3 regions of the Synechocystis sp. LEGE 06083 genome follow, and region 1 is predicted to be linked to each of the others. Evidence: predicted binding sites of a transcription regulator. Region 1 holds the regulator's gene; each other region holds the start of a gene.
What was found. The regulator NtcA, encoded in region 1, controls nitrogen genes in cyanobacteria. The targets are predictions, from matches to a motif close to GTANCNNNNGNTAC.
Positions count from the first base shown of each region.

Region 2: the regulator NtcA is predicted to act here: its motif matches at 2,134-2,147, upstream of urtA (urea ABC transporter substrate-binding protein).
Region 3: the regulator NtcA is predicted to act here: its motif matches at 2,334-2,347, upstream of IQ219_RS06840 (DUF4278 domain-containing protein).

Region 1 covers NZ_JADEWJ010000054.1:366-10,912, forward strand. Annotated here, with positions in the region: gene IQ219_RS06260 (late competence development ComFB family protein) at 121-717, shown strand; gene IQ219_RS06265 (DUF3084 domain-containing protein) at 764-2,239, opposite strand; gene ntcA (global nitrogen regulator NtcA) at 2,249-2,926, opposite strand; gene IQ219_RS06275 (hypothetical protein) at 2,999-3,247, opposite strand; gene IQ219_RS06280 (alpha/beta hydrolase) at 3,494-5,227, shown strand; gene IQ219_RS06285 (DUF3146 family protein) at 5,966-6,214, opposite strand; partial or broken gene recR (recombination mediator RecR) at 6,330-7,027, shown strand; gene IQ219_RS06295 (hypothetical protein) at 7,151-7,672, opposite strand; gene IQ219_RS06300 (TIGR00300 family protein) at 7,914-10,031, opposite strand; gene IQ219_RS06305 (GTPase family protein) at 10,215-10,547, shown strand, end outside.
Region 2 covers NZ_JADEWJ010000024.1:3,984-7,349, forward strand. Annotated here, with positions in the region: gene radA (DNA repair protein RadA) at 1-422, opposite strand, end outside; gene urtA (urea ABC transporter substrate-binding protein) at 608-1,936, opposite strand; gene IQ219_RS03305 (DNA polymerase III subunit delta') at 2,240-3,202, opposite strand; gene IQ219_RS03310 (methyltransferase domain-containing protein) at 3,271-3,366, shown strand, end outside.
Region 3 covers NZ_JADEWJ010000061.1:11,698-15,063, reverse strand. Annotated here, with positions in the region: gene IQ219_RS06850 (endonuclease domain-containing protein) at 1-219, shown strand, start outside; gene bchN (ferredoxin:protochlorophyllide reductase (ATP-dependent) subunit N) at 262-1,671, shown strand; gene IQ219_RS06840 (DUF4278 domain-containing protein) at 1,801-2,250, opposite strand; gene IQ219_RS06835 (tetratricopeptide repeat protein) at 2,375-3,121, shown strand; gene eno (phosphopyruvate hydratase) at 3,246-3,366, shown strand, end outside.

The sequences.
Region 1 (10,547 bases):
CCTTAATTCAGCTAAAATCGGAGTGCTACTTGAATCCGGGAATGTATTTGCCCCGTATTTTCCCCCGCTCCTCTGTGATACTTTTTTTCGTCTAGTTGTCACTTTCCCCAACTCTCTGCCATGGATTTTCTCGCCTCCGAGTCCTCAGCCCCCATCAATCCCGGCGTTCATGTCAATGTTATGGAAACGTTGGTCTATGAGGAGATTGATAAGCAACTGCGTTTCTACCCCAAAAATCTGAGAAATTATCTCAATCTAACCGAGGTAGCTACCTATGCCCTCAATCGTTTACCTCCCCTCTATGCTTCCAGTGTTAAGGGAGTGGAGGAACAAAGGCGGGTGGCGGGACGCCAGTATCGCAGTGAGCTGACTTCCGCTGTTCGTCGGGCGATCGCCGCAGTGGAAAGGGACCCCTTGCGTAATTCAGAACCAATTGTTTCGGAAATTGAGGTGAACTATCGCGGCGCGGAAAGCACCCTGGGGCAAATTCAAGAGTTACTCAAGCGTTACCATCTGTTGGAGCCAGTGAACAAAGAAGTCACTTGGGACAATTGTCTGCCCCTCCTACGCCAAGCTTTTTTAAAGTTAACTACCGCCCAAGCCCCGCCGCCACCAGGTGTTACTGAACGAAGAGCGGTTCCGCCGCCACCACCGCCACCGATCAGAACCCCCTCCATGGATGACCGTCAGATTGACCCGAAAAATACCCTCTGGTAGCTAGTCCGGCTCTTGATCGCAAGGGGATGGTGTCCAGGTTTGCCCATCAGTTTTCAAAGACAATTTCATTGCCCCTCAAGGCAATAATCCTGATTTTTAGCGGTCCCACCACCGACGTATTCTCGGCGGCGATCGCCCGCACCTCATTGGGGGGATTATCAGATTGGCGACGGAGTTGTTCAATAAAATCAATTAGGGTTTTAATGCGTCCATCTTCCACCTGAATGGGTCCCAGAATGCCTTCCCGACGGGCTCGGAATTGGGCGGCAGCGAGGAGATAATCAATCCGTTTTTGGACATCAACTTCGCTAAAGTCAGAGGATTCGAGGGAAATGGTGGCAATGGTTTCAGATTCTCGGAAAACTTGACGGTTAGGCACCACGTCGAAAAAGACGCGAATTTCCCTTTCTTCCTGCACATAATTCCCCGCCGATAGTACCCGGATAACATATTCCTGCCCTGGTTGCAGTTGGTTTTTAATGCTATCCACCTGGGCAGTGGTCACCCGGACAATGGGTTCATCGGGCACTGGCATATTGGGGGTTTTGACCAATTGCAGAGCGGTGCGATTGGCCTGACGTAATAATTGATCCACCGCAGCACTGACAGCTTCGGTGCTTACCACCTTTAGTCCACCAAAGGCCAATAACTGACCTCGCAGAATGGCAATTTGTTGCCCCCGTAATTCTTGGTAATCTTGGTAATAACGCTCTAGTTCTTCCACTTCCCTTTGCAGAAAACTGAGTTCCGTTTCTAGCCCCTGTAATTTTTCTTCCCGCACCTGGATGTCATTATCTTTAGCGGCGATCGCCTGGTCGAGTTGATCAATTTTGGTGTCCCGTTGATTGATTTCCGCCTGTAGTTGTTGGCGCTGGGCTTCCAAAGAAGCAAACCTCTGCTCCAAAGACTTCACCTGTTCCTGCTGACGGGCAAGGACTTTCTCCTGTTGAGCAATGCGTTCCTGGCGTTTGGACAATTCCTGGTCTCGCAACTTCACTTGACTCTGGAGCTCCGTGGCTTCCGCCAATAGGGAGTCCTTTTGTTGATTTAACTCCGCCCTTTCCGCCGACAGATTAGTCACTTCCTGGCGCAAATTTCGGGATTGCTGGGATACCCGACGCAACAGTTGCAATGCCCTGGTGTAATTACGGTCTAACTCTCGACTCCGCTCTTGTACTAGCTTTTGCTCCTGACGTACTGCACTCAATTCTGATTCAATCTCCTCTTTGGCTTGGCTAGCCTGCTCCAATTCTGCTTTGGCCACCCTCAACTGACCCAAAATATCATCCAGTTGAAATACCCCTTCCCGCAGGGATTTACTAAAAGTGAACAAAATACCTAGGGTGGAAGCGGAAATTAGGGTACCAGTAATTACCGTCAACACCACTGCCGTTTGTCGGGGTCGTAGTGTAAACAAGCGTAGGCGAGCTTTCCCCACCTTACTGCCTAAATGATCCCCCAGCGCAGCAATGATCCCGCCCAGGACCAGGACAGAAAGAACCAGAATATAGGCACTGGTCATAGGGGGTGGCTAGGTAAACTGTTGACTGAGAGCAACGGGATTATGCACGGTAATTTTCTTTTTCGTGATGGAGATCATATTGCCTTCCCGCAAATCCCCCAAGAGCCTGGTCACCGTTACCCTGGTGGAACCAATGGCTTCGGCGATCGCCTGGTGGGATAACTTGAGGTCAATGCGAATGCCGTCCGGGGCAGGTACACCAAAATCTCTACAGAGGATCAACAAAAAGCTAACCAAACGAGAACCCATGTCCCGGTGGGCTAGGGTTTCAATCATCATTTCCGTCTGGAGGATGCGGGAAGAAAGGCCCTGCAACATTAACAATGAGAGGTCGGGATGCTCCTTGAGAGCCTGTTCCACCTGTTCAATGGGGGCAGACAGCAACTCCACCGGAGTAAAAGCCACTGCGTGATAAAAACGGTCAGAACGTTGCCCTGTAACTAACGATAATACCCCAAAAACACTGTTCTCCCTCAGCAGAGCGACGGTGATCTCTTCCCCTGCTTCGTAGACCCGAGATAACTTAACCGCTCCCTTGAGCAAAAAATAAACCCGTTCCGCCGGATCCCCAGGAAAAAAAATTGTTTTACTCCGATCAAAAGTTTCCACCACCGGGGGCATCAACTCACTGCCTAAGCGTCGAAACACTGCCGCTAGGGGACGATCTTGGGTTAGGGACTGATCCATGCACGTTCACGGTAATGGGGGCATCAAGGGAAGTGCAAAACCCCATTCTGTATCAAGATTATACACAATGGATTACATGCGCTCCACACTGCCAAAGAAAATTGGTTCCACCCGGATGGCAACGATCGCCGAAGGTCGCACCACCATGTACTCACCTTGAATATTTTTGATCGGCACACTGATAAATTCCTGGGAGTCGTGCTTGGGCACAACTTCGTTGCTGTACCATTTTTGAAAATCTTGAATGGTCATGAAGCGGACTTCTTCCCGATGGCCATTGGCCAAAAACAGGTGGATGGCAAATTCGTCGGCTTTTTGCATAGTCAGGGTCCCTAATGATCTCGTCTAGATTATCCCCCATTCCGTGGACGGAGCAACGGTGACAAAAGGTCCAGTCTAGATTGCCTCTGTTGAATTTTAGGTAACAAAAGGTAACGAAGAAAAAAATAACTTTACGTTAGGGGCAATGGCAAAAAAATTGCCTAGAATTAGCTCAGGTTTCTTGCCTATTGCTCCAGTCCAGCAACTTGGTTGTTCCCGCCCTTTATTAACCCTAATATGGCTTCCATGGTCACCTTCCCCTCAAACCTCCGTCGTTGGTTGCAGTCCATTTGTTTGGGAACCCTCACGGCGATCGCCGTCCAATTGCCGGGCAAAACCGCAGAAAATATCTTTTTTACCTACGGGCCCATTAAGTTGACAGTGCGGGTGGAATCCCTGGAACGATTTGTGCAGGATGGCACTGTGGACTCCAATCTCAGCTTTTTATTCAACCTAGTGGGAGCCTCCGAAGAAAAACTGACCAAGTTAAGGGAAATTATGGGGCTCCGGGCAGAGGTAGACCCCGTGGTGCTCAGCAACTTTTTTAACACTAGTCTGGGGGAAGATTCCTTAGCTCGGGCCGCGTTTATTCTCAATGCGCCTTGGGGAGCTAACTCCAAATATGGCATTCGGGCGGCGATCGTCCAGGCTGCTCAGGATCCCGAGGGGGGATTAAGCCTGATCAATTTTATTAGGAAGTATCCCACCGACATTCATTTCCAAGGGGAAGTCGTAGAACAGAGGGCCAGGGCAGCCCAACTGTTAGTCAATGCGTCCCAACACTTTATCCAGAAAATGATTGCCCTCTCGGAAATTGAAGCCGCTTCAGAAGGGGAGATTGACTTTAGCGTCTTGCCTGACCCCACTGAAATGGGCCCCTACGGTGTGGCTCCCAAGGAAACCTGGTGGTTAACTGACCAAAGTCGTAACCGTCGTTTTTATGTGGATGTGTACCGTCCCCAACGCTGGAAACCGGGTAAAACTCCAGTTTTAGTTTTTTCCCATGGTTTAGCCTCTCGCCCTGAAGATTTCGATGTTGCCGCCGAAAAAATGGCTTCCTATGGTTTTGTAGTGGCTCTGCCCCAACACCCCGGTAGTGACATTCTCCAGGCCCAGGCTCTGCTCAACCGCACTTCTCGCCAAGGTTACTATCCCACGGAATTTATTGACCGACCCAAGGACATCAGTTATGTCATCGATGAGTTGGAACGCCGTAATGCCAGTGAATTTGGCGATCGCCTTAACCTAACGGAAGTGGGGGTGGGTGGCCACTCCTTTGGTGGTTATGGGGCTTTGGCCGTGGCCGGAGCCACCATTGATTGGGACTTTTTAGAATCGGAGTGTACCATTGGCCAAGGGGTACCGAATACCGCTCTCCTACTACAGTGCGATGCTTTGACCCTGCCCAGGTCTGACTACGACTTTCGCGATCCCCGGGTAGTAGCGGTGCTAGCGGCTAATCCGGTCAATAGTGCCCTCTTCGGCGTATCAGGGTTGCATCGGGTAACTGTGCCTGTGCTACTGCTGGGGGGAAGTTATGATCCCGCCACCCCCTTTGTGTTGGAGCAGGCCCGTTCTTTTCCTCGCCTAGCCAGCCGGGACAAGTACCTAACACTGATGGAGGGGCAAGCTCATGTGGACTTCTCCAAAATTGATGCCAACATCAAAAACGTAGTGGAATCAGTGGAAGCAGTTAACTTAAACTTGCCCGACCCTAACTTGCTCCATGCCTACGGTTCTGCGGTGATGGTGCCTTTCTTCCAGTTATATGTAGCCCGGGATGAAAGTTTCCGCCCCCTAGTGGAGAATGGTGCAGCCCACGCAGCCTACCTTAGCCAAGATCAGGAGTTCAAGTTTTATTTGATTAGCCAAAAATCTGAGGGAGCCTTAATCAAAGAGATTGACCAGTTCCGCCGCACCAATGGCATAATTGCTCCCCCCAATGAGTTCCCCACCCAAACTATTTCTGACAATTTTTAAGGGGGTGTTTTACCGGTATTAATCTGCTTGGGACAATAGACTGCGATCTTGACTAAGATCATAAATGGCGAATATTTGTCCAATGACGGAAATGCTGATGGAAGTCTTGGCCCAATTAGAACTCCTTAGTAATTTTGTGATATCGCTCTTCTATCAGAAAAGAGAAGCTAAAATGGCGATATCAGCGTAGGCAATTTCAAAAAAAAGGAGAAATGCCCTATCCCGTCGGCAATGCTATCAGTACAACTTGAATTATGGAATACCCCCTCTAAAATTTTAGAATTTTAAGTCAGTTATGTGGGACTAGCAACGAGCGTTTAACGATATAAACAACGGGGCCGGCAGAGTTTATCCCCACTGGCACGCTACTGTTGGGATTAGACGGTAGAATAGACTGCTGCTGGGGAAAACAGATTGCAGCTGGGGGTATCTATAGAGACCCAGTACGCTCAAGCCATGCCCATGTTGTCAAGTGGATGCTTTAGCCTTGGTCAGGAAGCGATTATGGCAATTCCAGACTTTTCCGACATCTTCAGACAAGACTCATGTGGTAAAAATTCCTGCCCGGTTATTCCATACCTGGTCTCATCTACTTTGTTATGCGCCCTAAATAGACAAAGTCGAGCCTAGAGCCTGTTGGCAAAGTCTCAGCTTACCCACTAAGGCGACCGCAACTCTGGGGGATTTTTTTCCAGTTGCCCCCAAAACTTCAGGGCCAGGGGGCTTTTTAAACAATCTCTAAAGCCGACTGCGGAGAATGAATTCATAGTCCCCCCCCGGCTCCAATTGATAATCACTCCGTTCTAAAAAACGTCCCAGGGGCTCAAAAATGAGCGATCGCCCAAGGGAAGGCTGTACTCGCAATTTGCCCCCCCGAAAATTCCAGTGAAATTGCCATTCATAGTTCCCTGCCCGTACTTCCCCAGCCAGAAAACCTCCGGGCCAGGAATGGGTAGTCACTCTCAGGTGGGCTTTGGTTTGAGGCATAGGAAATACGGGTGGACAAGGAATGGATAAAGTTCAAACAGTTGGTCTATCTACGCTGAATTAAACATTACCCCGGAAAGTTTTGCCGATAATTGGCGATAGCGTAGCACAATATATGTGGAAGATGGCCGTCGATTCCATTGCCCATCAGCTCTTGGTTTCTACGGCTATTTACTTGCCCCCATTAGTAAAATTTCTCTCGCACCAGGAGGTCTTGGCGCCATTTACACTCCTCCCCTAGCCCGTCTCATTGAACAATTGCAACGGCTCCCCAGTGTGGGACCAAAAACGGCCCAACGTCTTGCTCTACATCTCCTCAAGCGCCCCGATGCGGAGGTAGAAAACTTAGCCCAAGCCCTCCTCGACGCTAAAAAACGGGTGGGGCAGTGCCAGGTCTGCTTCCATTTATCCGCTGAGCCCGTCTGTGATATTTGTCGCCATCCCCAACGGGATAACAGTGTTATCTGTGTGGTCAGTGATCCCAGGGATGTAATTGCCTTGGAAAAAACCAGGGAATTTCGGGGCAAGTACCATGTCTTGGGCGGGGTAATTTCCCCCATGGACGGCATTGGCCCGGAGCAGTTGACCATTCAGCCCCTATTGCATCGGGTTAGTCAGCCGGAAATTACCGAGGTGATTTTAGCCATTAGTCCCAGCGTGGAAGGGGAAACCACCACTTTGTATCTGGGTAAATTACTGCAACCTTTTACCAAAGTTACCCGCATTGCCTTTGGTTTACCCATGGGGGGAGATTTGGAATATGCCGATGAGGTTACCCTGGCTCGGGCCCTGGAGGGACGACGGGAACTTTAGTTGCTTGCGGATAAATGGCGATCGCTAAAAAAGCGCTGTGAACACAACGCTTAGGAGAATATAGACACTAAGTCCAGCTATTAAAGAAGCCGGTAAAATAAGATCATCGCGTAACCAGACGGCTTACCAAAGACCACGGACGGGCATGGGAGCCGGAGCGGGGGCTACGGCGGCAGGGGCGGACCGGGTCACGGGGGGCAAACCAACAGGTTCGGAGGATTGGAAGTTAATTTCGGAAATGGTGACTTCTTGAACTTCCTTGAGATCCAAACGGGTCAACCAGGTGGGGTGAGCCGCAGAATAGAAATCGGTGCGGATGTAGTTACCATTGTCATCGAACACGGGCTGGAGCAAAACGTCATCACCGGGTTCAGCAGCACCGGCGCCGTCCCAGTGGTAGATGCGGCTGTTGTCGCTCACTTCAATGTAACCAGGGAAGTCACCATAGGGTAACAGTTCAACTTGGATGATACTACCAACCTTGCCCCGTACCCGACCGATCGCCAGCCCATCGAAGCTCATTTGCTCGTTGATGGGGGCATACATGTCATGGCCAGGAAGTTGGCTCAATAAAATGTTACCCTTGGTTTGAAAAGGCTCAGCTTGGGCGGGGGCAGCAAAACCTAGGGCAGCAGCAGCAAGCAAAACTCCAGAGAGGGTTTGAACAGATTTGTTTAACACGATAACCTCGCTTGTGAATCACGAAAATCAATTTTTAGCTGGGGCCAAAATCCAGACCCCGACGCTAAAAGTATAATATAGTTCCTCGGAGACGGGGAAGGTTTGACCCCATCCCTTAAAACTTTTTTACCTACTTCTTGATATTTCCAATTTACTAGCCCTGGCCCCACAGGTAACACCCCAGGGCCAAAAACTAGGACAAAAGTTAAAAGGTTTCGTTCAGACTGTAGGGTCTGGTGAGTTGTTGCAGTTGCCGTACCAAAAGACTGAGGAATAAACCCACATCGGTGACCACTCCGACGGATTCCACCGAGCCCCGGTCACTGAGCTTGGTTACCACAGCGGGGTTGATGTCCACACAGACCATTTTTACCCCGGAAGGAGTCATATTACCTACTCCAATGGAGTGCAACATGCTGGACAGCATCAGGATCATATCTGCCCCTTGAATTAACTCGCTGTAACAACCCTGGGCTTGGACTAGGTCCATTTCTGTATCGGGCAGGGGGCCATCATCCCGAATGGAACCGGCTAGGCAATAGGGGACGTTATTTTTCACGCATTCGTACATGACCCCTTTGCTAATAAATCCAGCTTCCACCGCTTCGTGGATACCACCATAGCGCCGCACAGTGTTAATAATTTTCAGATGGTGACGGTGTCCCCCCCGCACTGGGATGCCCCGTTGCATATCGACTCCGAGGGAGGTACCCATGGTGGCCTGCTCAATGTCATGGACGGCGATCGCATTGCCCCCCAGCAGAGCATGGACATAGCCCTCCCGCACCAGATGGGAAAGGTGTTGGGCGCCGCCGGTGTGGATCACCACAGGCCCTGCAGTGACGACAATTTTGCCTCCCTGGTCCCGGATTTGGCGCATTTCCCAGGCAATTTGTTCTACCAAAAGTTCCACCCGACGCTCGCTGGAAACCCCCGCCGCCATGAAGGCAAACTCTTTATTTTCTTTGCGGGCTCCGCCGTCATGGGATTCGACTTTTTTGATGGTACGAATGCCTTCAACTCCTACCATGACCCGATCGCCGACCTGGAGATCCCGGAGGAGTACACAGCGGGCCGAAGGAGGATTGCTAGTGACGACAATGGCCGCATCCATCCGTTGTCCTGTCACCTGGACCCATTCGCAATTAACCCGCACCTCCGTGGGATAAATGGTGCTGACATAAAAATCATCTGGAGCTACCCCTGCTTGGATTACCGTTTCGGTGTTGATATCACAGAGTTCCTGGGGAGGCGGCACTGCGCCGAGATCAATCAGTTCGGTCATGATCTCTTCCATAATCTGGTGGGAGGGGGCTGAAACCCTGACTTCCGCGCTGGAGGTACTGTTGCGCTCTACCCCCAAATTGAAGTTCAACACCCGGAAACTACCGCTGTTTTCCACCACCAAATCCAGGGCTTGGTTGAGGATGCCGGCATCAAGTAAATGGCCCTCCATGCGAATCACCCGACTTTCAATGGAAACGGTGGCATGGACATCTTCCAGAATAGGCTCCGTTACCCGTAGGGTCAGACATTTGGCTGCTCCCCCCGCTTTTAAAAATTCCGTCAGGGGAGTTTCCCGCACCGTAAAGCCGGCCTCAGCCAACTTATCCTTCAGGGTTCGACTGACCAAATTCATGATGATGATGTCGTTAACATTGACCGCATTGCAAGCAAAATTAACCGCATCTAACTCCTCGACAATGATCCGTTTTTCCGGGGGAATGCGCATCTCAATTACCCGGTTGGAGTAGGCGTCAAAGGCAGGGGGATAATAGAGTAAATAACCACCACTCAGGGGGCAAAAACAGGTATCAAGGTGGTAAAAACGCTCGTCAATTAACCGCAGGGAAACTACTTCCGTATCCAGCCATTTGGCAATGTAGGGATGGGAATCTAGTTCGGAGCGGAAACCATAACCCGCCCACAACCAACGACCTTCCCGGTCAAACAGGGCGTCCCCGGCCCCTTCAAAGGGCAAATCCTGGGGCAGTTCGTAAACAGTGAAACCATTTTCTTCAAACCAAGCTTTGAAATAGGGTTCTTCCCCTTGGCGTTCTTTGTGGTAGAAGCGACTGAGCACCACATTTTCTCCCAATACCAGCCCCGCATTGGCGGTGAAGACCATATCAGGCCAACCCTTTGCCGGCTTCACCAAGTCCACAATGGCGCATTCTTTGATGGTCTGGTGTAGTTTTTTCCATTGCTCTACGGCCCGCTCCTGGGAGGATTTGTGGATATTGCCCTCCATCCAAGGATTAATTACGTAGTCCACGTCGTAGTGGTCGGGGGGGCACATCAAAATGCGAATATCGTCAGCCATGGTTGAAGAAGTAAAAAAGTTGGTTTGCAAGTATATCTAGAGACAAATCCTGGTTGGAGTAAGGTCGTAAATCAGCTTTCCAGGCAGGCGGAATCCAACCTTTCATTCTATCACGGTATCCCTGTTGAAACTTTGCCCCTGGGCCCATACCATGGGGACAATGTTTTTTTGTTGAGAGCCCCCATGGCGATCGCCAATTTCCGTCTCCGCCCCTGGCAGGGAGTGATTTTAGTGTTACCCATTGCGGGGGTAATCACCTTTTTGTTGGTGGCGGCCAGTTGGCAAATTAATGCTTGGCACTTGAACTGGGTTTGGGCGGTGGTAGTGTTAATTTTCCTTGGTTGGCGGTGGTTGCTGGTGCGGTGGACAGCCCCCCTAGCAGCCCCCAATGGGCAGGTATCTTTTCCCACCGTTTCCCTGGGGGAACCCACGGCGGACGTTAACGTGGAGAAAATCGAGGAAGCGCTAAACGAGATACTGCAGGCTTCCCGCCAAGATGTGCCAGTGTGGCAGGAT
Region 2 (3,366 bases), on a different contig from region 1:
TGTCCCGATTCTTCCGCTGAAACGTATAAAATCCTCGGTAAACGGGTGGCTAACTGGAAAGCCACTTGCAGTAACAAAGTCGATTTGCCAATGCCCGGATCTCCCCCAATTAAAATTAACGCCCCAGGCACAATGCCTCCCCCCAAAACCCGGTCTAACTCACCATAGCCAGAGGGAAAACGCCCTTGATTTTCCTGGTGAATTTGAGAAAACGTTAAAGCCGCCTGGGGTTGACCTATTTTGACCCTGGCAGAACTGGATTTTTGCGCCCCTAAACTGCGGCGATTGGTACCGCTAGAAACGGCATTGACCACCTCTTCCTGGAGAGTGCCGTACTCATGGCATTTAGGACAACGGCCAAACCATTGGGCATGGTCGGCTCCACAGGCAGAGCAAACAAACTTTGTCCGGGCTTTAGCCATGGGTGCCAAGGAGAATAAACGTAGGGCCTATCTTGACCTAATCACCCTCAATGGAGCAAGAAAAAGCCACTGACCCATTCAAATCCCGTCAGGGGGAAATCAATGTAGCCAATGGCCCTAATAACTCAAACCATCAAACAGTGAGCAGTGTTATAGCTATTTACTCGGTTAAAAACGATGCTACCTTAGCTGGCTTTGAACTTACCGGGGTTTTCCACATCGGTGCGGGTCCAATCACAGGTGAAACCCTTGGTTTCCGGTACGAACTGGTTCCAGGGGATGGGATCAACTGGGCCTTCACTAGACCAAACAATGGTGAACTGACCTTCGTCATTGACTTCCCCAATGCGGACAGTTTTGGAAATGTGGTGGTTGGGTTGCATGGTCACCATGCCTTCCGGGGCATCAAAGGTTTGACCGATCGCCGCCGCCCGGACTTTTTCTAGCCCTTCGGGGGTTTCCCCTACATCGCCGGCCGCTTCCACCGCTGCTTTCCAGAGGTAAACGGAAATATAGGCCGCTTCCATGGGGTCATTGGTCACCCTGTCTTCGCCATACTTGGCTTTAAAGGCCGCTACAAACTTCTGGTTAGCGGGGGTATCCACGCTTTGGAAGTAGTTCCAAGAAGCATACTGACCGAGCAGATACTCCTTACCAATTTGCCGTACTTCCTCTTCCGCCACACTCACGGACATAACCGGATATTTGTCGGGGGTCAAACCAGCGGCTTGGATCTGTTTGAAGAAGGCAACGTTACTGTCCCCATTGAGGGTGTTGAAAATTACGCCACCATCGGGCAGAGCTTCTCGGATTTTGGTGATGATGGGGGTAACTTCGGTGTTGCCTAGGGGCAGGTAATCTTCCCCAAGGGTTTCGCCACCTTTGGCCTTTAACTGCTCTTTAATGATGGTGTTAGCAGTGCGGGGGAAAACGTAATCGGAACCCACCAGGAAGAACTTATTCCCTTTGTTTTCCAACAGCCAATCCACTGCCGGTTCAATTTGTTGGTTGGGGGCAGCACCGGTGTAGAAAATGTTTTTCGAACATTCCTGACCTTCGTACTGTACCGGGTACCAAAGCATGTGGTTTTTAGCTTCAAATACGGGCAGTACCGCTTTACGGCTAGCAGAAGTCCAACAACCAAAGACGTTAACTACCTTGTCTTGGTCAATCAACTTCGCTGCTTTTTCCGCAAAGGTGGGCCAATCGGAAGCACCATCTTCTTTGATGGCTTCAATGGGCCTACCCAAAACTCCACCGGCCGCATTAATTTCCTCGATCGCCAGTTCCGCCGCTTCCACTACGGTGGTTTCACTGATGGCCATGGTGCCACTGAGGGAGTGGAGTAAACCAACTTTGACTGGTTCCCCGGTGGGGGCCGTTCCTTCGGTGGGGGTGCCGGTGGGTTCAGTGGTCGGTTCTGTCCCACCACCACAGGCTTTGAGCAATAGACTGGCGCCTAGGGTTGCTGATCCATACAGCAAAAATTTACGTCTTCCAAAAGGGTTAGTCATACGCGAAAAATTATTACCTCGTAAGGATTCTAAATATGCTTGTTGGCTGGTGGAGAGGAGTTAATTGGGCGGAAACAGTGCTCTTAAAAAGTTTTTATCCGCAGTTTATTTAGGTCAACAAGGGAAGGTATTTCCGAGAGTAGGTTCGCCGGAAACAAATAAGACCCCATACTACGAGCAGGTTAAGAAACAATTATGTAGCATAGGATACCGTCTTTCCCGGACTAAACGTATTTTTGGCCCGTTTTGCTCCCATTGTCAGGGAGGTTTGGCATTGGAACCGTTCAAAGGGAACAATCTTGATTATTGGCGATGATCGCCGGAAGATGACAGACGATGGAGGGCCAGAAAAGTCGCTTCCCACACGAGGCGGGGTTGGACGTAGGCGGCCAGATACCGACGGGCTTTCTCCAAAATTTCTAGCCATTGCCGTTGGCCGTAGCTCTGCCAGTAATGGTATTGCAGATAGTCTACCAACCAAAGTTGGGCACCATTGTCGAGGTTATTGTCCACCAGTTTGGCTAAATCAAAGGCTGCCAGGGGATCGGCGGGGGGCTGAATTAACTTTTGCCGCAGTTCAGCGGGGATACTCTGCATCTGTTCCCAAGCTTCAAACAAAATGCCAGGACTGCCCTGGGCGATCGCCAACAGTTCAGGGTGATTAAGGATTTCCTGACGGCCTAGCCTTTGCAAAATTTTGGCCATGTCATCTTCCCCCAAACGATAAAAGGGAATGCGCTGGCAACGGGAAACAATGGTGGGTAGGAGGACATCGACGCTGGGGGCCAGCAGGATCAAAGTGGCCCGCCCCGGCTCCTCCAAGGTTTTTAGTAAAGCATTGGCCGCCCCTTCATTCATGGCTTGGGCTTCTTCGATCAGGATGACGGCTCTGTCCGCTTCCAAGGGAGGACGGCTGAGGAAACGGTTAATTTCTCGAATTTGTTCGACCCTGATCAGGGGAGCGGCCCGTCGTTTGAGCCCAGCTTGCTCGGCTTCGGGGGCGGTTAATAGTTTGCCCTGATGTTGAAAAGTTGGCTCTATTTTCAGGAGGTCAGGGTGATTGCCCGCAAAAAAACGTTCCTGGCGATTGGGTTGAGCTTCCCATCCCATTAATAAGGTTTCCCCAAAGGCCTTAGCAGCTAGACTTTTGCCTACCCCATCGGGGCCCACCAACAAATAGGCCGGGGCAATGCGCTCCTGGGCGATCGCCTGGTGTAGTAAGGCAATGGCTTGGTCTTGGCCAAGGATGGATTGGAAGCGATTCATGGCCCTGCCCAACTTTGTTAACCTAAACAAGATTAATACTTAACTTTCCCTGCTGTTTTAACTATTCCATGCCCGAGTCTTTGCTTCTGCCCGCTGGCCTCTTTTCCCTCTCCCTGGCGATCGCCGCCGGATTATATTTATTCACCGCCCGGGGCTATCAATCA
Region 3 (3,366 bases), on a different contig from region 1:
GACTTTTATTGCCCGCAACTCAAATTAGTAATAGAAGTTGATGGAAGCATTCATGATAACCAACAGGAATATGATCAATATCGATCTGAAAAACTCAAAGAATTTGGTCATTATGTTTTGCGATTTACCAACAATCAAGTCATTGATGATTTAGCAAGTGTTTTAGAAAAAATCACTCAGACAACACAAACTCTATTCCCCCCAGTATTGGGGGGTTAGGGGGGCAAAATAAAATCCAAACTATCCCAGGAGAACCTAATTATGACCGTTGCCCAACAAGCCCCTTCCGCTTTAAATTTTGACTGTGAAACCGGCAATTACCACACCTTTTGTCCCATCAGTTGTGTGTCTTGGCTCTATCAAAAAATTGAAGATAGCTTTTTTCTCGTTATCGGTACTAAAACCTGTGGATATTTTCTACAAAATGCCATGGGGGTAATGATTTTTGCCGAACCCCGTTATGCCATGGCAGAGTTGGAAGAAGGGGATATTTCTGCCCAGTTAAAAGATTATGAAGAACTGAAACGGCTTTGTCTGCAAATTAAGCGGGATCGTAACCCCAGTGTGATTGTCTGGATTGGCACTTGCACCACCGAAATTATCAAAATGGATCTCGAAGGTTTGGCGCCCCAATTAGAAGCAGAAATTGGTATTCCCATCGTCACTGCCCGGGCTAATGGCTTGGATTATGCTTTTACCCAAGGGGAAGATACAGTGCTGGCTTCCATGGCCCACAAATGTCCCACCTCTGCTCAAGTGCAAGGGGAAGACAAGGAAGAACGTAATGCCATTCAAAAGTTGTTAACCTTTGGTCGCAAAGCTGATGCGGAAAAAGTTGAGTCGGAATATGTGGATCATCAGCCGTTAGTTTTGTTTGGTTCTTTGCCCGATCCAGTGGTGACTAATTTAACGTTAGAGTTGAAAAAACAGGGAGTTAAAGTATCTGGTTGGTTACCCGCCAAACGTTATACGGAATTACCTGTAATTGACGAAGGTTACTATGTGGCCGGGGTCAATCCTTTCCTCAGCCGTACCGCCACCACATTGATGCGTCGCCGTAAATGTAAATTAATTGGTGCTCCATTTCCCATTGGTCCCGATGGCACCAGGGCCTGGATTGAAAAAATTTGCTCTGTGTTGGGCATTGAACCCCAAGGATTAGAGGAACGGGAAGCCCAAATTTGGGAAAGTTTGGAGGATTACATTAAGTTAATTCGGGGTAAATCGGTATTTTTTATGGGGGACAATCTGCTGGAAGTTTCCCTGGCCCGTTTCCTGATTCGTTGTGGCATGACCTGCCCTGAAATTGGCATTCCCTATATGGATAAACGTTATCAAGCGGCGGAATTAGCTCTACTGGAAAAAACCTGTGCTGACATGGGGGTTCCCTTGCCAAACATTGTGGAAAAACCTGATAACTACAATCAAATTCAACGGATTAAAGCCCTGCAACCAGATTTAGTGATCACCGGCATGGCCCATGCTAATCCTTTGGAAGCCCAGGGAATCAATACTAAATGGTCGGTGGAATTTACCTTTGCCCAAATCCATGGCTTTACCAATGCTCGGGATATTTTGGAATTAGCTACCCGTCCCCTACGGCGTAACTCCCAACTAGGGGAATTGGGCTGGGATAAGTTAATTGCCAAAGATGTGCCTGCTCAGGTTTAGATTCCGATCGCCTTTGGGCTGAACTATTTTACAAACAGATAACCCCATTGTCTCGGCAGGTCGAACGGCGATCGCCAGGGGCAATGGGTTTCTTTTTTCAAGGATTGTAGCTATTGCTCAAAAAGGTGATTAGTCTTGTTTTTTAGTTCCTATATCAACGCCGCGATATTTAATTACTTTTCCCTTTACCTCATTATTTTGGGGAGTACATGTTTCAGAAGATTCATAGTCGATGCCCCGGTAACATTTACTGATTTTCTCAGTTTTTTCGATGGGAGCTGCTGATTTTGAAGATTCGTAGCTAATGCCACGATAATGAAGCTCTGTCTCTTTACTGTCAATAGTTTGAGTATTTGCAAGAGTATTTTTATTCTCAAAGCTTTGCCATAAAGGGCCAACGACTATAGCCGTTAGTATTAGCAAAACAACTTTGACTTCCCAGGGCGCTAAGAGTAAACTTGCCAGTAGGTTGGCAACGGCAAAAATCACTGCTAGATGGGCAATATCATGGCGGGAGCCCCAGGCTTTATATCCAACCATTAAGCCAATAGTTAGTGGCAGTAAAAAAGTAAATTCCATAGCTTTGCTTGATCACTTTTGCTATCTTTGATATCTTCGGCACAGTTTCCGGTCCATTTTCCCTTTATTCATTTACCGGCTGTGTATGTTGTAATACCTTCTAGCATAATCTCGCTAGTCCCAAATGAAAGCTGATTTAAGCAATTACTTTTGCCCTGGTTTAAGCGGAAGAAGTTTTCTGTCGTCCTTGGCTGGCGCATTGGTCAATATTCCTTTGGCCCTGGCGATCGCCGTGGGTATGAATATGGCCCTAGGTCAGACCGGAGCAACCCAGGAAGTAGTGGTGCTGGAATCGGCTATGACACCTGATGCCATTTTTGCCCGGGGGGTCAAGGCTGGGGAAGCGGGCAATTACGCTGAAGCAGTGGAGTTATTCTCGGCCGTGCTGAAGCTGAGTCCAGACTCGCCGGAAACCCACTATAACCGTGGTTTGGCTTGGGAGAGGCTCGGCAATGTGGACCAGGCGATCGCCGACTATGGCCGCAGTATTGCCCTAGACCGTTATTACATTCCCCCCTACATCAACCGGGGTAATCTTTATAGCCAACAGCAGGACCACCACACAGCTATCCAGGATTTTACCCAGGCCATCACCTACGATCCGAACCGCTATAAGGCCTACTACAACCGGGCCAATAGTTATTTCCAACTGGGACAATACGGCCAGGCGATCGCCGACTACAACCGGGTGCTGGTGCTCAGGCCGGACTACATCAACGCCATTTATAACCGGGGTTTGGCCCACTTCCAAGCCGGACAACTAGACAATTCCCGTCAAGATCTGCTGTTTTCTGCCCAGGCTTACCTCAACCGTGGCGATCGCCTTGGTTACCTAGAAGCTTTGGATCAAATGAGTGAGTTGGGCCTATAACTTTTGCCAGCGTAGGTCACAGGGCCACAACTTTCCCTTAGTATCCAGGGCAGAAATACCGGAGAGGGGAAGGGGATACCCCTATAATTATGGCTGTCAACTGTGTTTGGAGCATTACACACCGATGTTAAGTAAAGTCCCCGCCACCATTGAAGAAATCGCCGCCCGGGAAATTTTAGACTCCAGGGGTCGCCCCACCATCGAAGCGGAAGTCCGGCTGGAAAGTGGGGCCCACGGCATTGCCC